2 regions of the Aeribacillus sp. FSL k6-2211 genome follow, and region 1 is predicted to be linked to the other one. Evidence: predicted binding sites of a transcription regulator. Region 1 holds the regulator's gene; the other holds the start of a gene.

The links. The regulator Rex, encoded in region 1, represses fermentation and respiration genes when NADH is low (regulators of the CRP and FNR family bind a similar motif). The targets are predictions, from matches to a motif close to TTGTGAAATATTTCACAA.
Region 2: a site for Rex is predicted at 2,662-2,679, ahead of NSU19_RS18725 (AtpZ/AtpI family protein). Genes of this name have one in related genera too.

What each region holds. Positions count from the first base shown of each region.
Region 1 is NZ_CP150190.1:427,202-431,376, reverse strand. It holds gene NSU19_RS02220 (YdiK family protein) at 1-124, shown strand, start outside; gene tatC (twin-arginine translocase subunit TatC) at 217-963, opposite strand; gene NSU19_RS02210 (twin-arginine translocase TatA/TatE family subunit) at 986-1,159, opposite strand; gene NSU19_RS02205 (redox-sensing transcriptional repressor Rex) at 1,174-1,815, opposite strand; gene NSU19_RS02200 (ABC-F family ATP-binding cassette domain-containing protein) at 2,127-4,049, shown strand.
Region 2 is NZ_CP150190.1:3,901,675-3,905,849, forward strand. It holds gene NSU19_RS18700 (F0F1 ATP synthase subunit delta) at 1-167, opposite strand, end outside; gene atpF (F0F1 ATP synthase subunit B) at 164-628, opposite strand; gene atpE (F0F1 ATP synthase subunit C) at 910-1,122, opposite strand; gene atpB (F0F1 ATP synthase subunit A) at 1,192-1,902, opposite strand; gene NSU19_RS18720 (ATP synthase subunit I) at 1,909-2,292, opposite strand; gene NSU19_RS18725 (AtpZ/AtpI family protein) at 2,295-2,522, opposite strand; gene NSU19_RS18730 (S8 family serine peptidase) at 2,706-4,175, opposite strand, start outside.

The DNA of each region.
Region 1 (4,175 bases):
TGAAAATGGTATGTGGACAGCTACAAATATGATTTTAATGATTTTAGCCACGTTTGATTTTGCTGTTTCCATCCGCATGTTCACTTTCTCATATAAAATTCGGAAAGCAAAAAACAACCGATGAGGTGTAATGATATTATCCCTCTTGTGTAGACAGTAGGAAAAAAGCCTATACTGTCTACTTGACAGGGATATGTTTATAACAGCCCATCGGTTTTACTTTTGATCTGATTCTTTTATTTGAGAAGACTGTGCTTTTTTGTAAGCAAATCTTGAAACAATGATACTTATTTCATACAAAATGAATAGCGGAATCGTGACCATTAAATGCGACACAATTTCAGGCGGCGTAATGATCGCTGCGATAACAAGCAATACAAAATACGCATATTTTCTAACCTTTACCAAAAACGCCGGATTGATGATCCCGAGTCTTGTTAAAAACATAATGACAACGGGAAGCTGAAACAACAGTCCGAAAGGCAATGTTAACTGCAGCAGGAAACGAAAGTATTCATTTATTCCTATCATTTGTTGAATGTTTAAATCATTGGAAAGCCGCCCCATAAAATCGATGACAAAAGGAAACAAAATAAAATAAGAGAAGCTTATACCTAAAAGAAATAAAGCAACCGACAACGGTATATAGCTTAATGTGACCCGCCTTTCTTTTTCATACAGTCCTGGGCTGATAAACGCCCAAAGCTGGTACAATAAAACAGGGAAAGTTAGAATTAAAGCAATAATAAATGTAAACTGCATATAAACGATCAATGGATCTGCAGGACGAAAAGCATTTAAGGCGAATTGCTTTGCTTCATCAGTTTGCTGTAAAAAAACAATAATTGGCTTCGCTATGAAAAAGCCAGTAATCATAGCAACGAAAAAGAAAACGACTACAATAATCAGCCGTTTTCTAAGCTCCGCTATATGCTCCAACACGGACATTTTTTTTTCGCTCATCATTATTCATCCATTCTTCTTGCTATTCATTTTTCTTGTTTTCTTCATCATCGTCTGCTAAGCCCTTCGTGGCACTTTTAAACTCCTTTAATGATTCTCCTATAGCTTTTCCAAGCTCAGGAAGTTTTTTCGGCCCGAAAACAAGCAGAGCTGCAAATACAATCAACAGCAAGCTTCCAATTCCAATTGTTGGCATTTAATATCGCTCCTTCAATCTTCATTCGAATAATGTTTTAAAAAATATGCAAGAGCCTGAAGTTCAACAGATAGATCGATATGATGAATCCGAATTTTATCCGGAACATTTAAGCGAGCCGGCGTAAAATTTAAAATGCCTTTTATGCCTTTTTCCACTAACCGATCCGTTATTCCTTGAGCGGCGGTTGCCGGGACCGTTAATATCGCAACAGGCACATCATCAGGCAATTCACTTTCTAGCTGATCCAAATGATAAATTGGAACTCCACCAATTTTCATTCCTACTTTTCGTTTATTAATGTCAAATGCAATAACAATTTGTGTGTTGTTATTTTTTGTAAAATTGTAATTTAAAAAAGCTGTTCCCAAATTTCCGACGCCAATGAGGGCAACTTTGGTCAACTCATCTTGGTCAAGCGTCTTTCTAAAAAATGATAACAAATAATTGACATTATATCCATAACCTTTTTTGCCCAGCGCTCCGAAATATGAAAAGTCCCTTCTAATTGTCGCAGAATCTACTTTTACTGCTTCACTCAGTTCTTGAGAGGAAACACGTTGTTTTCCCGAGGCATGTAAATTTTGCAAAAACCGATAATATAGAGGTAATCTTTTTGCAGTTGCTTGCGGTATCTTAGATTGATCTTGATTCAATGCTCATCCCTCGCAATCCAAAACAACCTGACTAATTTTGTTTTTAGCTATGTTTTCTAGCAAGCGGCTGCTCGCCTGTATGAAACAATATCAGACTGATAACGCTTCCATCCTGATCTTCTTCTCCGTCTACATTTCTTTTTATTTGTTTTTTCTCCAAACTCTCCTTATATAAAAACTATACACTATTTTTTTATTCGTGTCTTTTGAACGATTGTTACAATTTCTTGTCCTTTTGTTCATCAGGTCAGTTGCCTGCAGTCAAATATATAGGCTACACTTATTCTAGCAAAGATTGAGGTGAACTATGGATGATTTTATTGCAGTTAAACAAAATCACAAAATATTATGGTGCTGACCTTATTTTATCGAATATTAAGCTGGAAATCCAAACAGGAGATAAAATCGCCGTTGTAGGCCGCAATGGAGCCGGAAAATCAACATTATTGAAAATCATTGCCGGTGAAATGCCCTTTGATTCTGGTGAAATTGTGAAGCCAAAAGATTTAACAATCGGCTATCTGGCACAAAACACAGGATTAGAATCAACTAAGTCGATATGGGATGAAATGCTAACCGTTTTTGAAGAGCTGCGGAACATCGAAGCTGAGCTGCGAAATATTGAACAAAAAATGGCAGCTATCTCCTCAGCTGGAGATTCTCATGCTTTGCAAAGCTTAATGAAGGAATATGATTCACTCCAACATTTATATAAAGAAAATGGCGGATATCAATATGAGGCGGATATCCGTTCTGTGCTGCATGGATTAGGGTTTGCTGATTACGACTATTCAACTAAAATTTCGGTTTTGAGCGGAGGACAAAAAACCCGGTTAGCACTCGGAAAGCTCCTGTTGAAAAAACCGGATCTGCTCATACTCGACGAGCCGACAAACCATCTTGACATGGAAACATTAAACTGGCTCGAACAATATTTACAGCATTATAATGGAGCGGTTCTAATTGTTTCCCACGACCGGTACTTTTTAGATCGCGTTGTCAACACTGTTTATGAAATATCACGAACAGTTTGTACGAAGTATGTTGGGAATTACAGCGCTTATTTAAAACAAAAAGCGGAAGCGTACGAAAGGGAATTAAAACAATTTGAAAAACAGCAAGAAGAAATCGCGCGGATGAAAGATTTTATTCAACGAAACTTAGCAAGAGCATCGACAACGAAACGTGCGCAAAGCAGAAGGAAAATGCTTGAGAAAATGGAAATACTGGACAGACCCGCTGGGGACGAGAAGTCAGCCAGCTTTTCCTTCGAAATCGAAAAGCAAAGCGGCAATGACGTGTTAAAAGCCATTGATTTGTCCCTTTCCTACGATCAAAAAACTCCGATCGTGAAAAATATTAACTTTTCGATCAACAGGAAGGACTCAATTGCCTTAATAGGGCCAAACGGAGTTGGAAAATCTACCTTATTAAAAACGATCATCAACCGCTTAAAGCCGCTGAGCGGAAAAATTCAGTTTGGATCTAATGTCCAAATCGGATATTATGACCAGGAACAAGCGGATTTGTCTTCATCTAAACGGGTTTTAGATGAATTGTGGGATGACTATCCCGAAAAAACAGAAAAAGAAATCCGAACGGTTTTAGGGAATTTTCTTTTTTCCGGAGATGAAGTGCTGAAAACCGTCTCGTCTTTAAGCGGAGGAGAAAAAGCTCGGCTCGCTTTAGCGAAATTAATGCTAAAAAAAGCTAACTTTCTCATCATGGATGAACCTACGAATCATCTGGATCTCGACAGCAAAGAAGTATTGGAAAACGCTCTGATAAATTTTCCTGGAACAATCTTGTTTGTTTCGCATGATCGTTATTTTATCAACAAAATCGCGACCAAAATTTTTGAATTATCCACAGAAGGCATTGCCGAATATATCGGGGACTATGATTATTACATTGCAAAAAAAGCGGAGATGATCGAGCTTGAACAGTTGAAAGAACCAACTATCGAAACCAAAGAGCAAAAACAAGGAAAATTATCTTATGAACAAGAAAAAATATTGAAAAAAAAGGAACGGCAAAGACAGCGCCGCATTGAAGAACTTGAAAACAAAATAGCAGAAATTGAAGAAGCGATCGCTGAAAACAATGAAATGCTTTGCGATCCAAATATATACCAAGATCATGAAAAAGCTCAAAAACTTCATGATCAAAATGTCATGTTAACGGAACAACTAGATCAACTGATGGAGGAATGGGAATCACTTCTTTCTGAATAACCGGCTCATGCCGGTTTTTTATTTATTTTGTTTCCTTCAGCATGTTTCTCTCAAACAGTTATCCACATCATTAGTTCCTTACCTTATAATATTTTTCTTATTTGTTCACATTATCCACAACAAACC
Region 2 (4,175 bases), 610 kb from region 1:
TTTTCGAGCAACACCTTCGGATGCTCTAAAATTTGCAGCATTTTTTGATTTTCAACAAACACTTGCTTTACAATTCGCAATTCTTCTTCAAACTGCTTCACTTGATTTTTTTCCTTTGCAATTTGAAAAAGAGCTGACGCATAGCGCTTTGCCACTCCGCCAATCATAATTGTTCTCCTACCTCTTTAATATAATCATTGATCAGCTTCTCTTGCTCAGCTTCATTCAATTCTTTTTCAATCACTTTGGAAGCAATAAGAACGGATAATGATGCCACTTGATTACGTAATTCAGCAACAGCTTGCTCTTTTTCGTGTTCGATTTCTTTTTTGGCTGCTTCTTTCAGTCTTTCTGCCTCCGCACGAGCCGCTTGAATAATATCTTCTTTTTGCTGTTCGCCAAGTTTTTTCGCATTTTCAACAAGCTCCTGTGCTTCGATGCGGGCCTGCTTTAATAGCTCACGCTGCTCTTCGGCAAGCTTTTTGGCTTCCTCATGCTTTTCTTCCGCAGCATTTATTTCATTTGCAATAAATTCTTCCCTCTGTTTCATAATGCCCATAAGCGGACCAAAAGCATATTTTTTGAGCAATGCTAACAAAACTAAAAATACAACGAGCTGAACGAGCATATCTCCTGCTGCGAAGCCTCCAGCTCCGAGGGCAAATTCAACTGTTAACACGGCTTCGTTTCACTCCCTTCAAAACTTCCGTTTTCCAACTACCGGCTATATTGGGACTCTGTTACCATTCACAACATAAAGGAATGGCGAAGATGCTTAAATAACTTCGCCATTTCCTCTTTTTCACTTGCTGTCCTTTCGATTCGGACTTCACGCAAATTGATTGCATGCACTTCTAAAAAGCCTTTTTCCAACACCAATCTAGGCAAGGCTCTTTTGAAATTTTTGAATTACGCACCAAAAGCCATAAATGCAATAACAACCGCGATAATCGGAATCGCCTCAACCAACGCAACCCCGATAAACATAGTAGTTTGAAGCATACCGCGCGCCTCAGGTTGACGAGCAATACCTTCTACTGTACGAGATACGATAAGTCCGTTACCAATACCAGCACCAAGTGCCGCTAAACCAATTGCAATTGCAGCTGCTAATAAATTCATGAATAAAGTCCTCCTTTATTTGTTTAAAAATAATTTTTTACACAAAAATTATGATGAAGTCATTTATTTTTAATGGTCATGGCTAACTTTATGCGCCATATAAACCATTGTCAACATTGTAAAGATAAAAGCTTGGATTGCACCTACAAAAATACTGAATGCCTGCCACGCCATCATCGGAATAATTGCCCCGATGAAGCCGAATGCTCCGCTAGTTGCCAAGCTGACAAGCAGACCTAGCAAAATTTCCCCAGCATAGATGTTACCGTAAAGACGAAGACCGAGCGTCAACGTGTTTGCAAACTCTTCAATAATTTTAAGCGGGAACAAAAACGGCAGTGGCTTGAAAAAGTCGCTTCCATAGGCGGAAAAGCCTTTTAATTTAATCCCGTAATAATGCGATAAACCGACGACTAAAATGGCCAGTGTCAGCGTTATGGTAGGATCAGCCGTAGGCGATTTCCACCAAAGCTCATGGTCAACAACGATAGCGAATGGTAGACCAAGCATATTGGAAACAAAAATGTACATGATGAGCGTCATTCCTAAAGTAAGGAATCGGCCTCCTGTCTGCCAGTCCATCGTGCTGTTAATAATGTTTTTCACAAAATCCATGACCCATTCCAAAAAGTTTTGCATACCCGTTGGCTTCATTGCCAAAGAGCGGGTCGACAATACAGCGATGATAAATACAATTGCGCTAGATACAAGAATCATTAAAATATTGGACAAATTAAATTCAAGCCCTAATAATTTTACTATCGGCGCTTCGTGACCCAACAAAATTCACCTCTCTTCCCAAGCTTGTCCGCAAATGTATAGAATAGAATCTATCATAATGACAATATAGATTGTCATTAAACCAATAACCACGCTAATTAAATGGAAATGTTCAGGGAATTTAAGTGCGATTAATACCGCTAATCCTGCGGCTGCCATCCTTGAAACCGTTCCAAGCGAACGTGCTGTACGGCCTTCTTCAATTGCTTGCTGTATTTGCTTTGATTTACGCACTAGTATCCATAAATTATAGAGGCTAAAGCTTGTACCAAGGGCAAGACCGAGGAAAATATCTTGATAAGGAGTAAACCCCCACGCTAACACATAGATGGCAAGCAAAAACAGCAAATATTTTTTGCTGCGCACAAACAATTTTTCAATACGATCCATAGTTACCGTTCATTCTCCTGAAAAAAATGTTGGACTAATCTCAGCATCGCAACTATTCCCGCAGCCAGTCCAATTAGAAGACCAATGATCAAAAAAACGGGTTCTGTATGCAACTGTCGATCAAGCCATCTTCCTGCAAAAACCCCAACGAGCACTGATCCTGCCAAATAGGAAAGAATGGCGGTCATTAAAGCGTATGCTCGGAGCGGATGGTGCTCTTTTTGCCGCATTGGGTATGTCCTCACAATATAAAATTACCTTATTTTTTATTATATCAAAAGGCTGTTGAAAACCTTATCATCCCACCCCGTTTAGCATACAATAGGCACCATTCAATGTCAATCTGTTTCACTTCAAAAGTTGAGCTATTTGTTAAGAATATCACAATTTGTTCACAAATATTTTTGCTGTTTCTATTGACTTTTTAATATTTTTTTATCTAAAATGATTGTCGTTTCATAGCTGCTTTCTTCCCCGTCTTTTTTTGCAAAAATGAGCGCTTTGTAAACGCCGTTTGGAATGTCCTTAAATTGCCCGGAAATATCTCTTTTCAACAAACCTCCCGGGATATTTCTTTGCCAGTCTAAAAACCCTTTGAATGTTAAAGTATCCGGATCATACAAGGCAATCCCGAATTCATCCGCCCCTTGCGGCAAATAAAGTTCATAATGGTACATATTCCCTTGATCGGCAAGACCAAATTCAAATCCCATGATTTTTGGATAACTCTGTTCGCCAACAACGAATAAATATGGAAGGCGGATTGTCTGGCTGCCGCCCGTCACAAGAAGAGTCCCGTCATACAATCCTTCCCTCAATGATTTCGGTGCAACATCAATCGAGACGGATACTTCTCTTTTCCCGTTAGCAGGAACCTTCACGGAAAGAGGGAGCTGCCATTGAACCCCTTTTTGATAATGCGGTTTCGAAAAAACAAACGTTTTTTCTTGATCGGAGAGATTTTCAAGAGTTAACGTGATCTCTTTCTTTTTCCTGCCGATATTTTTGTGAAATTGACCGAATGATAGAGATGCCGGATAAATGAGAGCTCTTGTCTGAACAGCTGATAAAATATCGATTCTTCCCGCCCCCTGCTCAAACACCTTGTACAGCCTTCCATTTTGATTATAAAGCGGTTTAGCAGTATTCATCATAGCTGCTTTTATTTGTTCCGGTAACCAATCTGGATGCTTTTGTTTGATCAGTGCCGCTGCGCCTGCTATATGCGGAGCAGCCATGCTTGTTCCTTGAAGAGCCATATACCCTTTAGGTATTGTGCTGTCAATGCCTACACCAGGCGCGACAAGATCGGGCTTCACTTCCCATGTGACTGTTACCGGTCCTTTTGATGAAAAGGGTGCGAGGCGATCTTGTTCTGTCCGAATGATTGTTTTTATGAACGATTTTTCGTTCAATAGTTTGCGCAGCCATTCGCCATCTTCCTTTGAGATGGACACAACAGGAAGGTCAATTTTTTCTTCTAAATTGCCGGTAAATCTCCCTTTCATATTGTTGTAAATAATCAACGCTTGGGCTCCGGCTGATTTTGCATTTTTCGCTTTTTCGGCAAACGTGATTTCCCCGCGCTTCACCAAGGCTATTTTTCCTTTAACAGAAGGTTTAAAGTCTTTTTTTTCACCTAAACCTGCATATTCTATCCGTCCTCTAATTGTTGTCCAAGGGGCAGAATTGAACAAAGATTCAGCTGGTATTTTCTTTTGAAATCCTGAAAGGGTTAAATACTTTACGTCAAGCGGCGGTGTCGATGCGCCGACGGAAATTGCTTTGCTTGCAGTGCCAGGCGAACCGACGGTCCAAATGTTAGGACCAGAGTTTCCGCTTGATACAACTGCAGTTATCCCCTCTTCAACGGCTCGGTTTAA